Regions from separate parts of the Streptomyces sp. NPDC001604 genome, predicted to be linked through region 1. Evidence: riboswitches for the same ligand, from Rfam matches in the RefSeq annotation. Region 1 holds a riboswitch; each other region holds the start of a gene.
What was found. A riboswitch is a leader RNA that binds a small molecule or an ion and turns the genes downstream of it on or off. The one in region 1 is predicted to bind S-adenosylmethionine.
Positions count from the first base shown of each region.

Region 1 (6,760 bases):
GGTCCACACCCGCCGCGCCTCGGACCCCCAGGCCGCCTTCGAGGCCCTGCGCGCCCCCCTCACCGACCTCGCCACCCGCCACGGCCTGATCGTCGAACCCGGCCGCCTGGTCCTCGAACTGCGCCCGCCGGGCGTGGACAAGGGAGTGGCCCTCCTGGAGTACGTCCGCGAGATCGACGCCTCGGCGGTCCTCTACGCAGGCGACGACCTCGGCGACCTCCCCGCCTTCGCCGCCGTCGAGAAACTCCGCTCCGACGGCACCCCCGGCCTCCTCGTCTGCAGCGGCAGCGACGAGGTGACGGAACTGCGCGAGCGCGCGGACCTGGTGGTGGACGGCCCAGAGGGCGTCGTACGCCTGCTGCGAGCCCTGGCGGCGCAGCTCGGCCTTTCAGCCCGTCCGGCGTCTGAGGACAAGGCCCCTTAAGGGCCGAGAAGGCGGGGGTCTGGGGGCGGCAGCCCCCAGACCTCACCCCCGCAAAGCCTCCAGCTGCTCAAGAAACCACTGCGCCGGCGGCAACGCCGTGGCTGCTGCGGCGAGCCGCTTGCTGCGCTCCGCCCGCTCAGCCGCCGACAGGCACAACGCGGCGTGCAGCGCCTGCGCCGTCCCGATCACGTCGTACGGGTTCACCGTGATCGCGTCCTCGCCCAGCTCGGCGTGCGCGCCCGCCTCGCGCGACAGCACCAGCGCGCAGCCCTCGTCGGAGACGACCGGCACCTCCTTCGCGACCAGGTTCATGCCGTCCCGGATCGGGTTGACGAGGGCCACGTCGGCCAGCCGGTAGGCGGCCAGCGAACGCGCGAAGTCGTCCTTGACGTGCAGCACGACCGGCGTCCAACCGGGCGTCCCGAAGTGGGAGTTGATCTCCTGAGCCACCCGCTGCACCTCGGCCGTGTAGTCGCGGTACACGGCGAGGTCCTGCCGGGAGGGATAGGCGAACGCCACGTGCACGACCCGCTCACGCCACTCGGGGTGGTCCTCCAGCAGCTGCCGGTACGCCAGCAGCCCGCGCACGATGTTCTTCGACAGCTCGGTGCGGTCGACCCGCACGACGGTCCTGCGCCCGGCGCCGATCTCCTCCTTCAGCGCGGCCATCCGCTCGGCCACATCGGCCTCGTGCGAGCGCTTGCGCAGGAAGTCCGCGTCGGCGCCCAGGCCGTGCACGCCGATCTCCGTGCCCCCGAGGCCGCCCACCACCGCCGTGGCGCACGCCGTGAACGCGTCCGCCCAGCGCCGGGTCAGAAAGCCCAGCCGGTCGGCGCCCAGCATGCCGTGCAGAAGCTGCTCGGCGATGTCGTCCGGCAGCATCCGGAAGTAGTCCACCGGCGCCCACGGCGTGTGCGAGAAGTGCCCGATCCTGAGGTCCGGCCGCAGCTCCCGCAGCATCCCCGGCACCAGGCACAGGTGGTAGTCCTGCACCAGCACCGCCGCGCCCTCGGCCGCCTCCTGGGCCAGCGCCTCGGCGAAGGCCCGGTTGTAGGTCTCGTAGGACGCCCACTGCCGCCGGAACTCCGCGTCGAAGTCCGGCTCCAGGGGCGTCTGGTACAGCATGTGGTGCACGAACCACAGCACCGAGTTCGCGATGCCGTTGTACGCGTCGGCGTGCACGTCGGCCGGGATGGCCAGCATCCTCACCCCGTCCTCGCCGACCCCGCGCCGTACCGCCTCGCGGTCGCCGTCGGACAGTGCCGAGCACACCCACAGGGCGTCCGCGTCGGGCCCGATCGCGGAGAGGCCGGAGACCAGCCCGCCGCCGCCGCGCCTGGCGGCCAGCGAGCCGTCCTCCTGTACTTCGTACGAGACCGGGCCGCGGTTGGACGCGACCAGCACCTGATGACCAGCGCCGTTCGTGGAAGCCATACGCCTCAACCTAGCCCGGCCCGTAAACGCTCAAACGTATGTCTGGGCTCTGCGGGTGGACCGTATACACCGCCCAGGCCGCGTAACGCGCCGCCTCAGGCGACCTTGCGCGACGCGTACTCCGCGATCTCCACCATCGGCGGCCGCTCCTCCGTGTCCACGGAGTAGGTGCGCGGCTCGAAGCCGTCCTCGCCCCGTTCGAACTGGGTGAGGGAGGGACGGATGAGGTGGCCGCGGGCCAGCCTCAGCTGTGCCGTGCGGTAGATCGCGGCGGACATCCGGCCCAGCGCCTGCCCGTCCTGGTGACGGTGCTTGCGCACCCCGACGTCCACCTGGGCGAGCGCGTCGAGGCCCACCAGGTGCAGGGCGTCCACCAGCATGCCCAGCTCGACGCCGTACCCGACGGGGAACGGCAGCTGTTCCAGCAGGCTGCGGCGGGCCGCGTACTCGCCGCCGAGCGGCTGCACGAAGCCCGCCAGCTGCGGCCAGTGCATGTTCAGCAGCGGACGCGCCATCAGCTCGGTGACCCGGCCGCCCTGGCCCTGGGCGCCGGCCAGCGGACGGTCGTACATGCCCTTGACCAGGTCGACCCCCGGCTCGGTGAGCAGCGGGCCGACGATCCCGGAGACGAAGTCGGAGGAGAACTCCTTCAGGTCGGCGTCGATGAAGCAGACGATGTCCCCGCTCGTGACCAGGAGCGAGCGCCACAGCACCTCGCCCTTGCCGGGGACGGTCGGGATGCTGGGCAGGATGTCGTCACGGTGGACGACCCTGGCCCCGGCCGCCGCGGCGACCTCGGACGTGCGGTCGGTGGACCCGGAGTCGACGACGACGATCTCGTCGACGAGCGGGACCTGCTGCATCAGGTCGTGACGGATGATCGCGACGATGTCGCCAACCGTCTCCTCCTCGTTGAGCGCGGGCAGCACGACGCTGACCGACTGCCCGGTGCGCTGCTTGGCGGCCAGGATCTGGTGGAGAGGGCGATCGGTCAGGGACCAGGAGCGGGTGCTCAGCCAGCGCTCGACTTCTTCCAGCACGTAGGCGGCTCCTCTGCGTTCTCTCGGCGAAAGCCGGATCATCATGTGATCCATCTCGCGGTTCGGACGACTATCTCAACTGTCCTGGCCTTCGGTTACAGTCTTGAACAACGCTGGTGACCATCGCATGTCGGGGGTCGTCCAGCGTTGAACGAGTTGAACAACCGAATACCGCTCATCCAGAGGGGCAGAGGGATACGGCCCGATGAAGCCCCGGCAACCCTCCAGCCGGTCTCGTACCGATCGATGCCGATCGTTCCGCGAGGCTCCCGGCTAGGGAAGGTGCCAAATCCGTCTCACGGCGAGATGCGTCGTGAGGAAGATGAGGAGAAAGGGCCTCGCCTCACATGGCTGCGCAGACTGTTGCAAGCACCACCGACTCCACGACCGTCGACCTCGGTCCCGCCGCGGCGCTTTCCTGCCGCGAGTGCGGTCACCAGGTGCCTCTCGGCCCGGTCTTCGCCTGCGAGGAGTGTTTCGGCCCGCTCGAGATCGCGTACGACTTCTCGGCCTACGACGCCGAGGAACTCCGCAAGCAGATCGAGGCGGGTCCCGCGAACATCTGGCGTTATGCGCCCCTGCTGCCCGTCCCGGCGGACGTGGCGGACAAGCCCAACATCAACCCCGGTTGGACCAAGCTCGTCCAGGCCGACAACCTCGCCCGCGAACTGGGCGTCGACGCCGGCAAGCTGTTCGTGAAGGACGATTCCGGCAACCCGACGCACTCCTTCAAGGACCGGGTCGTCGCCCAGGCCATCGAGGCCGCGCGCGCCTTCGACTTCACCACCCTGTCCTGCTCGTCCACCGGCAACCTGGCCGGTGCGGTGGGTGCCGCGGCCGCCCGCGCCGGCTTCCGTTCCTGCGTGTTCATCCCGCACGACCTGGAGCAGGGCAAGGTCGTCATGGCCGCGGTCTACGGCGGCGAGCTCGTCGGCATCGAGGGCAACTACGACGACGTGAACCGCTTCTGCTCCGAGCTGATCGGCGACCCGGCCGGCGAGGGCTGGGGCTTCGTCAACGTCAACCTGCGGCCGTACTACGCCGAGGGCTCCAAGACCCTGGCGTACGAGATCTGCGAGCAGCTCGGCTGGCGGCTGCCGGACCAGCTGGTCGTGCCGATCGCCTCCGGCTCGCAGCTCACGAAGATCGACAAGGGGCTGCAGGAGCTGATCAAGCTCGGGCTCGTCGAGGACAGGCCGTACAAGATCTTCGGGGCGCAGGCCGAGGGGTGCAGCCCTGTCTCCGTCGCGTACAAGGCGGGGCACGACGTCGTGAGGCCGCAGAAGCCGAACACGATCGCCAAGTCGCTGGCCATCGGCAACCCGGCGGACGGTCCCTATGTGCTGGACATCGCCCGCCGTACCGGTGGGGCGGTGGAGGACGTGAACGACGAGCAGATCGTGGACGCGATTCGGCTGCTCGCCCGGACCGAGGGGATCTTCGCGGAGACCGCCGGTGGGGTGACCGTGGGCGTGACGCGCAAGCTCATCGAGAACGGCGTGCTCGACCCGACCCTGACGACGGTCGTCCTCAACACCGGTGATGGTCTGAAGACGCTGGATGCGGTGGCCGACACCGGGCTCACCGCGACGATTCGGCCGAGCCTCGAGTCGTTCCGCGAGGCTGGACTCGCGTAGTCGCGCCCCGCGGCGGAGCCGCAATCGGACACAGCCCCGCGCGCCCCTAAATCCCTGACCGGAGGTTCATCGTGAGCGTCAACGTTCGTATCCCCACCATCCTGCGTACCTACACCGGCGGGCAGGCCGAGGTCACCGCCGAAGGCGGCACCCTCGGCGAGGTCATCGCCGATCTCGAGAAGAACCACACCGGGATCGCCGCTCGCGTTCTCGACGACCAGGGCAAGCTGCGCCGCTTCGTCAACGTCTACGTGAACGACGACGACGTGCGGTTCGAGCAGGGGCTGGAGACGGCGACTCCGGACGGGGCGGGCGTCTCGATCATTCCGGCCGTCGCCGGAGGCTGACCGGAAACAGGTCGAACGACCGATTATTACCGTAGGTAACGTCGGTTACGAAGTGTTCATCGAATTGCCCCCTCCGTGAGAGAAGCGGAGGGGGCAATTCTGCATGGTTGAGCACGGTACAGTTGGGGAACCGCTCGACTCCGCTTGCCGCATGCATATGAGTTCTCGCTTCTCGGGCAGCGAGAAGTAGCCAAAGTGTGCAGGTTTTTTGCGTCTTATGCTCCATTTATGGGGCCCGACTTGCCCTGAATCCGGGTGAATTCTCCCTAAAGTCCCGACCGGTCGTGCCCGGAATTCTCGTCCGATTGACCTGTTGCAGACGGCAGTTGGACAGATACATTCAGCCGCGGTCGACGCGTTCCGGCGCACGCCCCCAACCGTGGGGGGTGAGGTCTGACCCGGATCCGCGAAGTGTGGATCTGTGCAAGGGCCAGTAATAGGGGAGTTAGGCATGGCTCAGGGCACCGTCAAGTGGTTCAACGCGGAGAAGGGGTACGGCTTCATCGCGGTCGACGGTGGTGCGGATGTTTTCGTCCACTACAGTGCGATTCAGATGGACGGCTACCGCACCCTGGAAGAGGGTCAGCGGGTCGATTTCGAGATCTCGCAGGGCCAGAAGGGGCCGCAGGCGGACATGGTCCGTCTGGCGGCCGGCTGAAGCACGCGCCGGGTTAATCGCAGCGACGTTCTTCTGTTCTTGATCGAAGGGTCCGCACCTCACGGGGCGGGCCCTTCGGCATGTCCGGGACGGGGCGGGCGCGGCCCAGCCTCCGAGAGCCGCTTGCGCCCGCCCGTCGCCCGACCACCACCCCTCAACGAGCCCGCTCCGCGGGCGCACCTTGCGCCCACCCGTCGCCCGACCACCACCCCTCAACGAGCCCGCTCCGCGGGCGCACCTTGCACTCGGTGGGGTCGAGTGCTAATCATTGGCGTTAGCACTCTGAAGGTGAGAGTGACAAAGATGGACCGGGTCGGTGAGGCCCGCAGGCCGGGTGGGGCAAGGAACCCACGGGTCGGCGAGCCGTCCGTCGCGGGCGCGGGCGCGGTCCGAAGGAATCACCCCCAGTCCTGGAGGGACCACTTCACATGGCCAAGATCATCGCGTTCGACGAGGAGGCGCGGCGCGGCCTCGAGCGCGGCATGAACCAGCTCGCGGACGCCGTGAAGGTGACGCTCGGCCCCAAGGGCCGCAACGTCGTCCTCGAGAAGAAGTGGGGCGCCCCCACGATCACCAACGATGGTGTCTCCATCGCCAAGGAGATCGAACTCGAGGACCCGTACGAGAAGATCGGCGCCGAGCTGGTCAAGGAAGTCGCCAAGAAGACGGACGACGTCGCCGGTGACGGTACGACCACCGCGACCGTCCTCGCCCAGGCGCTCGTCAAGGAAGGCCTGCGCAACGTAGCCGCCGGCGCCAACCCGATGGCCCTCAAGCGCGGTATCGAGAAGGCCGTCGAGGCCGTCTCCGGTGCCCTCCTCGAGCAGGCCAAGGATGTCGAGACCAAGGAGCAGATCGCTTCCACGGCCTCCATCTCCGCCGCCGACACCCAGATCGGCGAGCTCATCGCCGAGGCCATGGACAAGGTCGGCAAGGAAGGCGTCATCACCGTCGAGGAGTCCCAGACCTTCGGTCTGGAGCTGGAGCTCACCGAGGGTATGCGCTTCGACAAGGGCTACATCTCGGCGTACTTCGCCACCGACATGGAGCGGATGGAGGCGTCGCTCGACGACCCGTACATCCTGATCGCCAACTCCAAGATCAGCTCCGTCAAGGACCTGCTCCCGCTCCTGGAGAAGGTCATGCAGTCGGGCAAGCCGCTGCTGATCATCGCCGAGGACGTCGAGGGCGAGGCCCTGTCGACCCTGGTCGTCAACAAG
Region 1 covers NZ_JBIAUY010000028.1:9,342-16,101, forward strand. Annotated here, with positions in the region: gene otsB (trehalose-phosphatase) at 1-424, shown strand, start outside; gene ACFY1E_RS44605 (trehalose-6-phosphate synthase) at 467-1,858, opposite strand; gene ACFY1E_RS44610 (glucosyl-3-phosphoglycerate synthase) at 1,954-2,898, opposite strand; SAM riboswitch class I at 3,071-3,227, shown strand; gene thrC (threonine synthase) at 3,246-4,535, shown strand; gene ACFY1E_RS44620 (MoaD/ThiS family protein) at 4,607-4,882, shown strand; gene ACFY1E_RS44625 (cold-shock protein) at 5,334-5,540, shown strand; gene groL (chaperonin GroEL) at 5,969-6,760, shown strand, end outside.

Region 2 (6,760 bases), on a different contig from region 1:
CGGGCATGTTCGTGCACATGATGCGTGTGTTCTTCACCGGCGCGTTCCGCAAGCCGCGTGAGGTCAACTGGATCTTCGGCTTCCTGCTGCTCGTCCTGGGCATGTTCACCGGCTTCACCGGTTACTCGCTCCCGGACGACCTGCTCTCGGGTACCGGTGTCCGCTTCATGGAGGGCGCGATCCTGTCCGTGCCGATCGTCGGCACGTACCTGTCGATGTTCCTCTTCGGCGGCGAGTTCCCGGGCGGCGACTTCGTGGCCCGGTTCTACTCGGTCCACATCCTGCTGCTGCCGGGCATCATGCTCGGCCTGATGGTGGGCCACCTGATCCTGGTCTTCTACCACAAGCACACGCAGTTCGCGGGCCCCGGAAAGACGAACAACAACGTCGTCGGCATGCCCCTGCTGCCCGTGTACATGGCGAAGGCCGGCGGCTTCTTCTTCCTGGTCTTCGGCGTCATCACGGCCATCGCGGCGATCGCCTCGATCAACCCGATCTGGGCCATGGGCCCGTACCGTCCGGACCAGGTGTCCACCGGCGCTCAGCCCGACTGGTACATGGGCTTCTCCGAGGGCCTGATCCGTACGATGCCGGGCTGGGAGATCAACCTCTGGGGCCACACGCTCGTCCTGGGCGTGTTCATCCCGCTGGTGATCTTCCCGCTGGTCCTGGTCGCGATCGCGGTCTACCCGTTCATCGAGTCCTGGGTCACCGGCGACAAGCGCGAGCACCACATCCTGGACCGTCCGCGCAACGCCCCGACGCGTACCGCGTTCGGTGCCGCGTGGGTCTCCTGGTACTTCGTGCTGATGATCGGTGGCGGCAACGACCTGTGGGCCACGCACTTCCACCTGTCGATCAACGCGATCACCTGGTTCGTGCGCGTCGGCTTCTTCGTCGTGCCGGTCCTCGTGTTCCTCGCAACCAAGCGGATCTGCCTCGGCCTCCAGCGCCGCGACAAGGACAAGGTGCTGCACGGCCGTGAGTCGGGCATCATCAAGCGCCTGCCGCACGGTGAGTTCATCGAGGTGCACGAGCCGCTCAGCCAGGACGCCCTGCACACGCTCACGGCGCACGAGCAGTACAAGCCGGCCCAGATCGGCCCGACGGTCGACGAGAACGGCGTCGAGCGCAAGGTCAAGGGCTCCGAGCGACTGCGCGCCAAGCTCAGCGAGGCGTACTACGGCGAGGAGTCCCAGATTCCGAAGCCCACCGTCGAGGAGTACAGGGAGATCACGAGCGGCCACGGCCACCACTGATCGCTGCGGCTCGCCACGCCACGGCAGGGGCCCCCGTCCGGTCTTCGGACGGGGGCCCTTTTCCATGCCCTGAGCTGGATAGGGTGGCCTCACACTCGTTTTCTTCTTCTACGACGACCAGGAGCGGCCTCATGAGCGCTGTGACCCCCGCTGGAGGCGACACCGCGGCGGGCCGTTCCTGGCCCCTGCTGCTGAACGGCCTGCTGGACGGCCACGACCTCAGCGCCGACGACACCGCTTGGGCGATGGACCTGATCATGCGCGGTGAGGCGACCGACGCCCAGATCGCCGGGTTCGCGGTGGCGCTGCGTGCCAAGGGCGAGACCGTCGAGGAGATCACCGGGCTCGTCCGGACGATGTACGAGCACGCGAACGTGATCGAGGTGCCGGGGCGGACCGTCGACATCGTCGGAACGGGCGGTGACGGCGCGAAGACGGTGAACATCTCCACCATGTCGGCGATCGTCATCGCGGGCACGGGCGCCAAGGTCGTCAAGCACGGCAACCGGGCCGCCTCCTCGGCGTCCGGCGCCTCGGACGTGCTGGAGAAGCTGGGCGTCAATCTGGAGCTGACCCCGAAGCGGGTGGCGGAGGTCGCGGAGGAAGCCGGCATCACCTTCTGCTTCGCCATCAAGTTCCACCCGGCGCTGCGTCATGTGGCCGCTGCCCGAGGCCAGTTGGGCATCCGGACGACCTTCAACGCCCTCGGTCCGCTGACCAACCCGGCGAAGGTGAGGGCACAGGCGGTCGGTGTCGCCGACCCGCGCCTGGCGCCGCTCATCGCCGGGGTCCTCGCCGAGCGCGGCAACTCCTCCCTCGTCTTCCGCGGCGACGACGGCTTCGACGAGCTGACCACGACGGCCACCTCACGTGTCTGGGTCGTCCGCGACGGCAAGGTCACCGAGGAGACCTTCGACCCCCGTGACGTCGGCATCGAGCTGGTCCCGGTGGAGGCCCTGCGCGGCGGCGACCCGTCGTACAACGCGGAGGTCGCCCGCAGGCTCCTCGACGGCGAGAAGGGGCCCGTACGGGACGCCGTCCTGCTGAACTCGGCGGCCGCCCTCGTCGCCCTCGACCCGGGTCCCGGGACGCTGGCCGAGCAGCTGCGGGCCGGCATGGACAAGGCGGCCCAGTCGATCGACTCCGGCGCGGCCAAGCGGGCGCTGGAGCGCTGGGTGGCGGCCAGCAACGCATAGCAGGGGAGCGCGGTCCCGCAATGCGGACACGAGTTGCGGGACCGCGATCACTTCACGTACGTTCCTGCCCAGGTCATGAGTGACAGTCATGAGGCCCCGGCCGACTGTCCGGCAACCCTCCGTCCGTGGCGGGGTGCCCCGGGTGAAGACCAGGCCGTAGGCAGCGAGGTCTACGGCAAGCGCGGACCCCTCGAGCAACCAGGGGTCCTGGTCGTCGAGGAGCCTTCCGTGAGCAAGCGAATGCGATAGGGCCGCAGAGCCCCGCCTCCGCATCCCCCTTTTCACCTTCACGCCCCTGCTTGAGCGCTACCGCTCGCGGGGCGAATTCCACCTGCTTACACGGGAGTTCCGCCATGTCCGTCTCCACCGCTGCCGCCGCCACCTCGGTTTGTGCCCCGCTGCCCGTTCTGGGTCGGGATGTCACCGTCCCGCTCGTCACGGGCGGCGAAGTCACCTATGCGGCGCTCGACTACGCGGCCAGCGCGCCGGCCCTCCAGCGGGTGTGGGACGACGTCGCGGCGTACGCGCCCTACTACGGCAGCGTCCACCGCGGCGCCGGCTACCTCTCGCAGCTCTCCACCGAGCTGTTCGAGAACGCCCGCAGGACGGTCGCCGAGTTCCTCGACTGCCGGCCCGACGACCAGCTGATCTTCACCCGCTCGACCACGGACTCCCTCAACCTGCTGGCGCAGGCCCTGCCGGCCGACTGCCAGGTCTTCGTCTTCGAGACCGAGCACCACGCCGCCCTGCTGCCCTGGAAGGACGCCCGGGTCACCTGCCTCAACGCCCCGCGCACCCCGCAGCAGGCCGTCGAGACGCTGGAGAAGGCCCTCGCCGACCGGGACCCCTTCGGCCCGGCCCTGGTCTGCGTCACCGGCGCCTCGAACGTCACCGGCGAGCTGTGGCCGGTGCGTGAGCTCGCGGCCGCGGCCCATGCGCACGGCGCCCGTATCGTCCTGGACGCCGCCCAGCTCGCCCCGCACCACCCGGTCTCCGTGCAGGAGCTCGACGTCGACTGGGTCGCCTTCTCCGGCCACAAGCTGTACGCGCCCTTCGGCTCCGGCGTACTGGCCGGCCGCGCCGACTGGCTGCAGGCCGCCGACCCCTATCTCGCGGGCGGCGGCGCCAGCCGCAAGGTCACCCGGCGCGAGGACGGCGGCGTGGACGTGGAGTGGCACGACAGCGCCGCCCGCCACGAGGCCGGCTCGCCGAACGTGATCGGCGCCTACTCCATCGCGTCGGCCTGCAAGGCGCTCACCGAGGCCGGCTTCGACACCCTGGTCGCCCGCGAGCAGCACCTGATCGAGAAGGTGCGGGCGGGCCTGGCGGAGGTGCCGCAGGTGAAGGTGCTGTCCCTCTTCGGTGACGACGCCCCTCGCGTCGGCGTGATCTCCTTCGTCGTCGAGGGCTGGAACAGCTCGCACTTCGCCGCCGCGCTCTCCGCCGAGTACGGCATCGGCGTCCGCGACGGCCTCTTCTGCGCCCACCCGCTGGTCCGCACCCTCCTGGGCAGCGACCCGCAGACCCAGGGCGAGTGCGGCGCCCCCGAGGCCGCCCCCGGCGAGAAGTCCCTCAACGCCATCCGCGTCAGCTTCGGCGCCGGCACCCCGGACGAGCACGTCGAGCGCTTCGTCACCGCCGTCAAGGAACTGGTGACGGACGGCGCGAAGTGGACGTACCGCACGGAGGACGGCCGCTGCGTCCCGGCGGTTTGATCTCGACCGCCGCCAGGGGCAGCGCCCCTTTTAGGGGCGCGGGGAACTGCGCGACCAGCCACACACGGCCCGCAGTCGCACACGAACCGCGCCCCGCAGACGCCTAGGCGTCGATCAAGAATCCAACCCGATGGCAAACGCAGCCTCCAGGTCATGCTGCGAGTACGTCCGAAACGCAACATGCGTATCCGTCGCCTCCACACCAGGGATCTTGCTGATGCTCCCGGGAATCACATCGGCAAGATCCTCATGCTGCTTCACCCGAACCATCGCGATCAGGTCATACGTTCCGGTCACGGAAAAGACTTCACTCACGCTCTCCAGCGAAGCGATCCGCTCCGCGATCTCTGGGATCCGGTCCACGCTGGTCTTGATGAGGACGATCGCGGTGATCACGGCTGGTTCTCTCCCTCGGGGGCCGGAGCTGGGGCGGACCTCACTCTAGTCGTACGGCCGAATCGCACCCAGGCGTAGACGAAGCCCAGGCCGAAGCCCACCAGGTGAGCCAGATAGGCCACCCCCGGTCCCGTCGCCGCGCGCCCGGCCGCCAGCCACTGCAGGGCCGCCCAGAAGGGCAGCACGACCCAGGCGGGGAAACGCATGGGCAGGAAGAAGAGGAACGGCAGGAGACTGGTCACCCGCGCCCCGGGGAACAGGTAGAGAAACGCGCCCAGGACCGCCGAGATCGCCCCGGACGCGCCCACCAGGGACTGCTGGGAGGTGGCATTGGCCGCCGCGTACCCCAGTAGGGCGAGGTAGCCGCAGCCGACGTAGAAGAGCGTGAACTGGACGCGGCCCATCCGTTCCTCGGTCATCGCCCCGAAGACGTAGAGGAAGAGCATGTTGCCGAGCAGGTGCACCCAGCTGCCGTGGACGAACAGGGCCGTGGCGGGGGTCAGGGCGGCCCTCGGGGAGCCCTGGAACAGCTCGGCCGGGACGACGCCCCAGTGGTGGAAGTAGGCGCGCTGGGCGGCGAGCAGCGCGTCGCCGGAACCGTGGACCGGATTGAGGCCGGCTGCGGGGCCGGTGACGAAGAGCAGACAGCACAGGGCGATCAGCGTGTGCGTCATGGGCGCCGAGGGGCGCCGGATCGCTCTGCCGACGGTCGTGCTCCACTTGCCGATCATGAATACAGAGCATGACGTAACGGGACGCAGTCGCACAGACCGCCTCGCCGCCGTGGACGGACGGGCGGCGAGTCCGCACCAGGCCGTAGGGTTACGAGCCACACGCCCGGGGAAGCTCGGGCGTCACTGACAATAGAAGGCCTAGAAGGAAAGAGCACAGGCACGATGACGGTTCCCCTCCCGACCGCCACGACGCGGTGGCGCTGCACCCTCTGCGGCAACCTCACGCGTTTCGACGTGACCCGCTCGTCGAAGGTGGTCGAGTACGTCCACCTCGATCTGGCCGGAGAGCCCAAGGTCGAGGAGCGCGAGGTGGTCAGTGAGACCATCGAGTCGGTGCGCTGTCGCTGGTGCAACGCGGTGGATCAGGTGGAACTCGTGGACAGGCCGGGCGCCGACTCCTGAGGGAGCGGCCCCACAGGTAATGGGGTGTGACGGATGGTGGAGACCACAGGCGGGGGGCCGGACGACGGCACCGCCGAGGTGCTTGACCGTCCGCTGCCCGACGGAGTGCGCCGCAAGGTCGTCCAGATCGTCTCGGACGGCTTCGGCGGGCTGACCGTCGCCGAACTGCCCGCACAGCTCAGGCAGTACGCCCGTTTCGCACCGAACCGGCGGGCCAAGTTCGCCGGCAACGCGATGGCGGCCGCGCTGGAGACCGATCCGCTGTTCCGGCAGCGCATCGGGGAGAAGCTGAGAGAGGCCCAGCCGGAACTCACCGGCGCTCTCGACTCCGGCTCGCCGCCCCCGGCCGCGGATCCGCTCGACGTGGCGGCCGCGGCCTATGTTCTGCGGCCCGCCGGCTGGGTGAAGCTCGTGACCGCGGCCGGCGAGGAGGCCCAGCGGGCCGATGCCGAGCGCGCCGACGAGGAGAGCCGGGCCGAGCTGGAGCGGCTGCGGGCGGAGCTCGACCGGGCCCGGGAGCAGACCCGGGCCGACACCGAGCGGCTCCGTGCCGAGCTGGACGCCGCCAAGAAGGAGGCCGACTCGCTGCACCGCAAGCTGCGAGCGGCCCTCAGCGACGTCAAGCGGGGCGAGGCCGCCCTGCGCAAGATCCAGGGCGAGATCGAGACCGTACGCGCCGAGGGGCAGGCGCAGGTGTCCGCCGCGGAGAGCGAGTCCCGGCGGCTGAAGTCGCGGCTCGGGGAGGCGGAGGCCGCCCTCGAGGCCACGCGCAGAGCAGCGCGCGAGGGGCGCAGTGTCGAGGACATGCGCGTGCGCCTGCTTCTGGACACCGTCCTGGACGCGGCCCAGGGGCTGCGCCGCGAGCTGGCGCTCCCACCGGTGTCCGTACGGCCGGCGGAGACCGTCGATGCCGTCGAACCGGGGCGAATGACCCCGAAAGACATCGCCGCGCGCGCTTTGTCCGAAAATGACCCGGCGATCCTGGACCAGCTGCTGGAGCTGCCGCAGGCGCACCTGGTCGTCGACGGTTACAACGTCACCAAAACGGGTTATCCCCA
Region 2 covers NZ_JBIAUY010000001.1:39,597-46,356, reverse strand. Annotated here, with positions in the region: gene ACFY1E_RS00225 (cytochrome bc complex cytochrome b subunit) at 1-1,259, shown strand, start outside; gene trpD (anthranilate phosphoribosyltransferase) at 1,391-2,455, shown strand; SAM riboswitch class IV at 2,527-2,643, shown strand; gene ACFY1E_RS00215 (aminotransferase class V-fold PLP-dependent enzyme) at 2,809-4,170, shown strand; gene ACFY1E_RS00210 (Lrp/AsnC family transcriptional regulator) at 4,285-4,566, opposite strand; gene ACFY1E_RS00205 (rhomboid family intramembrane serine protease) at 4,563-5,297, opposite strand; gene ACFY1E_RS00200 (hypothetical protein) at 5,463-5,702, shown strand; gene ACFY1E_RS00195 (NYN domain-containing protein) at 5,736-6,760, shown strand, end outside.
Region 2: linked by a shared signal. The riboswitch ahead of ACFY1E_RS00215 (aminotransferase class V-fold PLP-dependent enzyme) and the one ahead of thrC (threonine synthase) in region 1 are both predicted to bind S-adenosylmethionine.

Region 3 (6,760 bases), on a different contig from region 1:
GGCGTGACCCGCTCCCTGCAGAAGAACTAGACGGCGACGCCGTCAGGGCCAGGAGTGTGTCCACTGCGCTGTCCGCATTGCGGGACGGCCCTCTTGACGTGGCTCCGAGCGGGACCGACACTCCAGAGGAGAATCCTAGTGAATAGGTAGGGAAACGCATGGGGCGCCTTGAGCCGGTCACTGTCCGAGTGATCCGTCCGCCTCTCCTCACCTCCCGCCGTCACATCGATCTGCAGCGTGTCTGCAGTGCGATCAGCCCCCAGGGCTGAGTCCGCCCGACGTCGCATCCGCCGCGCGTACGTCCGCGCCCTCTCCCGGGGAGTTCCATGTCCATCACACCTCTGGCCGCCCACACCTCCGCCCGGCCCGCGCCCGCCTTCCGCGGCCGGATCGGCAGCGACGCCCGCAGCGGCCACTACGCCGTACCGGGCCGCTACCGCCTCCATCTGTCGACCGCGTGTCCCGACGGCCTGCGCATCGCCGTCACCCACAGCCTGCTCGGTCTGGACACCGTCTGTCCGGCGACCTTCCTGCCCGCCGTCCCCGACACCCCGGAAGGCGGCCACCGCGCCCTGCGCCCGCTGTACGAGGCGAGCGCGCACCACTACACCGGCCCGGCCGTCGCGCCCGTGCTCAGCGACGACTGGTCCGGACGGATCGTCAGCACGCACGCCCCGGACATCATGCGCGACCTCGCCCGCCGCTTCGGCAGCGATCGCCCCTCGCCCTACCCGTGCGGCGCGGAGTCGGAGATCGAGGCCGTCGAGCGGATGTGCGCGCAGGGCATCGAGGACGCCGCGCAGTGCGCCGGATCGGCCGGCGGTGAGGAGTCGGAGCGCGCGGCGGCGCTCGAGACGCTGCTCGAAACGCTCGGTGCACTGGAGCGGTGGCTGGTCGGGCGGACGTACATGATCCGCGACGAAATCACCGCCGCGGACGTCGAGTTGTGGGTCGCGCTGGTCCAACTCGACACCGTGCACCGCAATCATCTGGACGCAGGTGCCGTCCAGCGGATCGCCGCCCATCCCACCCTGTGGGCCTACGCCCGCCGGCTGGCCGCCCATCCGGCCTTCGGTGCCCATCTCGACCTGGACGGCATCGCCCGGCGCCACCACGCCCGTTGCCAGGGTCTGGAGGCCGCCGGAGCCGCTGTCCAGATCCTGGACTGGGCGGCCCATGCATCCGAAGGAAACGGGACAGACCCGCAGGTCAACAGGGATTGAGCCGTTCCACACAGTGGACCGGCGTTGACATTCCGTCGGGCAATTGTTTTAACTACCAACCAGAACGGTCATGAGTGTCAGCGACAAGCCCTGGCTGGCTGACCGGCAACCCTCGCTCCGCGGTGGGGTGCCCCAGGTGACGACCGGACCGGATGACGTTTCGGTAAGCGCGAGGCCCTCAGGGGCCGGAACAGTGACGGTGACGCCATGTACGCAGCTCCCAGGACGGCCGCACGCCGCCCTCAGGGCTGCGTACAGCCGTACGCGAACCTGCTGAACCTGTTCGCCGCCGACCGTGCCGTCGATCTGCTCCGTGTGAACAGCGCACTGTGTACCGCACCGGGCCGTGCCCGCTGTCGGGGCTGACACCTCCCCACAGCCCCCGCACTCCCTGACGAACACCGCCCGCGCGGTGTGCCGTTGTCCTCCCCGCCCCCGGTGCCCCCGTCCACCCGTGCGCTGAGCAAGTCGCTGCAGCGCACGGCTGCCGCGGCCTGTGGGGTGTCCGACTCCGCCGGAGCCCACCATGAGTGAACCCCCTGGCGCCGCCGTCGCCCTCGCCGATGCGCCGCCCGCCGACGAACCGTCAAATCCCCTCGCCGCACAGCGCGTCCTGCCGCTGCGCAGGCCGGGACGCTGGATCGCCACCGCCGTCGTCCTGGTCCTCGCGGCCCAGTTCGTGCACGGCCTGACGACCAACCCGTTCTACCAGTGGGACCGCTTCGGCTACTGGTTCCTGCGGCCGAACATCCTCGACGGCCTGGTCATCACCCTCGAAGTCGCCGCCTACAGCGCGGTGTTGGGCCTGGCCGGCGGTATCGTTCTCGCCCTGGCCCGGCTCTCGAAGAGCCCGGTGCTGCGGGCCGTCAGCTGGACCTACATCTGGGCGCTGCGCTCCATCCCGCTCATCGTGGTGCTGCTCTTCCTCTACAACTTCAGCGCCCTGTACAAGACATTGAGCGTCGGCGTCCCCTTCGGACCGGCCTTCCTCTCCTTCGACGAGTCCAAACTGGCCACCGACATGGTCGTCGCCGTCATCGGCCTCAGCCTCAACGAGGCGGCCTACGCGGCCGAGGTCGTCCGCGGCGGCATCCTCTCCGTCGACCAGGGCCAGCACGAGGCGGCGGCGGCCCTGGGCCTGCCGAAGAGCTACCAGTTCACGAAGATCGTCTTCCCGCAGGCGCTGCGCTCCATCACCCCGAACTACGTCAACCAGCTCATCGGCCTGATCAAGAGCACCTCGCTGGTCTTCTACGTCTCCCTGCTCGACCTGTTCGGCACCGCGCAGTCCATGGGCGCCACCTACCCCGGCGACATCGTGCCGCTGCTGCTGGTCGCCACCGTCTGGTACCTGATCCTGACCAGCGTCGTCTCCGTCATCCAGTTCTACGTCGAGCGGTACTACGCCCGGGGTGCCACCCGCAGCCTGCCGCCGACACCGTTGCAGAAGCTCCGCACCGGTCTCACCGACCTGCGAGCCCGTATCCGCAGGGAGGTCGCCGTATGAGCGCGAAGACCCTCGAGCCGCTGGCCGGCGTCGAGGCCGCCACCGTCGAGGTGCACGACGTGCACAAGTGGTACGGCGCCCACCGCGTCCTCAACGGCATCGACCTGACGGTGCGGCCGGGCGAGGTGACCGTGATCCTCGGCCCGTCCGGCTCCGGCAAGTCCACCCTGCTGCGGGTCATCAACCACCTGGAGAAGCCGGAGATCGGCCACGTCAGCATCAACGGCGAACTGGTCGGAGTGAAGCGGGAGGGCGAGCGGCTGAAGGAACTGAGTGAGCGGGCCATCCTCACCCAGCGCGGCCGCATCGGCTTCGTCTTCCAGAACTTCAACCTCTTCCCGCATCTGACGGTCCTGGACAACGTGGCCGCCGCCCCGGTCGCCACCGGCAGGCTCACCAAGTCCGAAGCACAGGAACTGGCCCGCGAGTTGCTCGGCCGGGTCGGTCTCGCCGACAAGACCGGCGCCTACCCGCGCCAGCTCTCCGGCGGCCAGCAGCAGCGCGTCGCCATCGCCCGCGCCCTCGCCCTGCGCCCCGGCGTCATCCTCTTCGACGAGCCCACCTCCGCCCTCGATCCCGAACTGGTCGGCGAGGTCCTCGCCGTCATCAAGGACCTGGCGACCAGCGGCACCACGCTCGTCATCGTCACCCACGAGATCGGCTTCGCCCGCGAGATCGCCGACCGGGTCGTCTTCATCGACGGCGGAAGGATCGTCGAACAGGGCCCGCCCTCCGAGGTCCTCGACAAGCCGCAGCACGAGCGCACCAGGGACTTCCTCAGCAAGGTCCTCTGACCCCTGAGGCACCTGCCGCGCCCCACGACTTCCCCCCACGCCACCACCTCCTCACCCTCTCAGCGACAAGGAACGGCCATGTCTGTCCACTTCACCCGACGCAGCCTGATACGCGGCATCACCGCGGCGACCGCGGTCGCCACCCTCGCCACCGGGCTCGCCGCCTGCGGTGGGAACAGCGACGCGGCCACCACGACCGCTGCGGCCGACGGGACCGTGACCGTCGGACAGCTCTCCAACGGCGCCGCCAAGCAGACCGGCCTCAAGGTCTCCGAGGTGAAGTCGATCAGCGCGGAGCTGCCCAAGTCCGTCAAGAGCAGCGGCAAGCTGGAGATCGGCATCGGCGCCCTGCCCGCCGGTTTCGCGCCGTTGGCCTACGTCGGCAGCGACCAGAAGACCCTCACCGGCGCCGAGCCCGACTTCGGCCGCCTGGTCGCCGCGGTCCTCGGCCTGAAGCCCGAGCTGAAGAACTTCACCTGGGAGAACCTCTTCGTCGGCATCGACAGCGGCAAGGTGAACGTGGCCTTCTCGAACGTCACCGACACCGAGGAGCGCAAGAAGAAGTACGAGTTCGCCTCCTACCGCAAGGACAACCTCGGCTTCGAGGTGCTCAAGGCCGGCAAGTGGAACTTCGACGGCAACTACGAGAACCTCGCCGGAAAGACCGTCTCCGTCGGCGCCGGCACCAACCAGGAGAAGATCCTCCTGGAGTGGAAGAAGAAGCTGGAGAGCGAGGGCAAGAAGCTCACCGTCAAGTACTACCCGGACCGCAACGGCACCTACCTGGCCCTCAACAGCGGCAAGATCGACTCCTTCTTCGGGCCCAACCCCGGCATCGCCTACCACATCACCCAGTCCGCGGGCACGCCCAATCCGACGCGCAACGCGGGCACCTACTCCGGCGCCGGCGCCTCGTTGCAGGGCCTGATCGCCGCCACCGCCAAGAAGGACAGCGGCCTCGCCAAGCCGCTCGCCGACGCCATCAACTACCTGATCAAGAACGGCCAGTACGCCAAGTGGCTGGCCGCCTGGAACCTATCCAACGAGGCCGTCGCCAAGTCCGAGGTCAACCCGCCCGGCCTGCCGCTCGACAACTCCTGACCCGCCACCGACAGGGGATCCCGTCGCCGCCCAGCGGCGGGGTCCCCGCTCCCAGGCCCTCGGAGACCACCCCACGATGTCCGCCACCAGCATCGAAAGCATCGAAGCCCCCTCCTCGCACCTCCTGGACAACCCCGCCTGGGCGGCCCTGACCGGCCCGCACGCCCACTTCGCCGAACGCGTCGGCCGCGCCGCCCGCTACCGGCAGGACGTGGCCCCCTTCCATGCCCTCGCCGACACCGACGACCCACAGGCCTGGGCCGACCTGGCCACCCTCGTCGGCCCCGACGGCACCGCCTCGGTGCGCGGAGTGACCGAGGCGCCGCCCGGATGGGAGATCCTGCGCACCGGACAGGGTGTCCAGCTCGTGGACACCGGTCTGCGCGCCGAGCCCGACCCCGAAGCCGAACGGCTCGGCGCCGACGACGTGCCCGAGATCCTCGACCTGGTCGCCCGCACCCAACCGGGGCCCTATCTGCCCCGCACCGTCGAGATGGGCACCTACCTCGGCATCCGCCACCGCGGCCGGTTGATCGCCCTGGCCGGCGAGCGCCTCCACCCGCCCGGCTGGACCGAGATCAGCGCCGTGTGCACCGACCCCGCCCACCGCGGCCGGGGCCTGGCCACCCGCCTGGTCCGCGCGGTCGCAGCCGGCATCAAGGAGCGCGGCGAACGCCCCTTCCTGCACGCCCGAGCCGGCAACGCCGACGCCGTCCGGCTCTACGAGTCGATCGGCTTCACCCTGCGCCGTCGCACGGTCTTCTCGCTGGTACGGCCGACCGGAGCCGCCGTTCTGGAAGAAACGGCATAGCCGTGGCGTTGTCCTTGTCGGAGGCTGACTGTTCGCGTGTTCGGGCGGAGGTGTGGGACGTGACACGTGTACTCCGCGCCCGTGCCGACAACCCGCGCCACCGCGTCCGCCTGCACTCCCGGCCCCATATCGACCTCCAGCGCGTGGCCAGCGCCCTCTGTTGCTCCTGACCGTCCCCCAGCCGTCGGCTCGGGGGGACTCCCATCTCCCCTCGGTCGCCCTGCCGCCGTGTGCCCCGATCCCGCGGGGCCGGCGATCTCGTACGGACCTCCAGGAAGGCACCTCGTGTCCCCAACTCCCGCTTCCCGTCTGCACCTTGCCGTGGCCCTCGAGGGCACCGGCTGGCACCCGGCCTCCTGGCGCGAGCAAGTGGCTCGCCCCCGGGACCTGTTCACCGCCGGCTACTGGGCCGACCAGGTCGCCGAGGCCGAGCGCGGACTGCTCGACTTCGTCACCTTCGAGGACGGCCTGGGCCTGCAGTCCTCCCGGTACGGCGAGCTGGACGGCCGTACCGACGAGGTGCGCGGCCGCCTCGACGCCGTACTGATCGCATCCCGCATCGCACCTCTCACGCGGCACATAGGCCTGGTGCCGACCGTGATCGCCACCCACACCGAGCCGTTCCACATCTCCAAGGCGATCGCCACCCTCGACTACGTCAGCACCGGCCGCGCAGGCCTGCGGGTGCAGATCACCGCCCGCCCGCACGAGGCCGACCACTTCGGCCGCCGCACCTTCCCGCCGATCGACCTGGCGGAACTCCAGAGCCCGGCCGGACAGGAACGGCTCACCGAGCTCTTCGACGAGGCCGCCGACTACGTCGAGGTCGTGCGCCGGCTCTGGGACAGCTGGGAGGACGACGCGGAGATCCGGGACGTCGCCACCGGCCGCTTCATCGACCGCGACAAGCTGCACTACATCGACTTCGAGGGCAGGTACTTCAGCGTCAAGGGCCCCTCCATCACCCCGCGCCCGCCGCAGGGCCAGCCGCTCGTCACCTCCCTCGGACACCAGACCGTCCCGTACCGGCTGATCGCCCGCCAGACCGACGTCGGCTACGTCACCCCGCACGACACCGACCAGGCCCGCGCGATCGTCGCCGAGATCCGCGCCGAGCAGGAGGCCGCCGGGCGCGCCGGTGAACTCCTGCACGTCTTCGGCGACCTGGTGATCTTCCTCGACGACGACCAGGCCGCCGCGGAGGACCGCCGTGCCCGTCTCGACGGCCTCGCGGCAGAGCCCTACACCAGCGACGCACGCATCTTCGCCGGTACGCCCGCCCAACTCGCCGACCTGCTGCAGGAGTTCGCCGAGGCGGGACTGA
Region 3 covers NZ_JBIAUY010000031.1:22,186-28,945, forward strand. Annotated here, with positions in the region: gene ACFY1E_RS46025 (oxidoreductase) at 1-30, shown strand, start outside; gene ACFY1E_RS46030 (putative leader peptide) at 159-269, shown strand; gene ACFY1E_RS46035 (glutathione S-transferase C-terminal domain-containing protein) at 327-1,223, shown strand; SAM riboswitch class IV at 1,290-1,399, shown strand; gene ACFY1E_RS46040 (amino acid ABC transporter permease) at 1,750-2,730, shown strand; gene ACFY1E_RS46045 (amino acid ABC transporter ATP-binding protein) at 2,727-3,524, shown strand; gene ACFY1E_RS46050 (ABC transporter substrate-binding protein) at 3,603-4,625, shown strand; gene ACFY1E_RS46055 (GNAT family N-acetyltransferase) at 4,702-5,436, shown strand; gene ACFY1E_RS46060 (putative leader peptide) at 5,496-5,606, shown strand; gene ACFY1E_RS46065 (LLM class flavin-dependent oxidoreductase) at 5,722-6,760, shown strand, end outside.
Region 3: linked by a shared signal. The riboswitch ahead of ACFY1E_RS46040 (amino acid ABC transporter permease) and the one ahead of thrC (threonine synthase) in region 1 are both predicted to bind S-adenosylmethionine.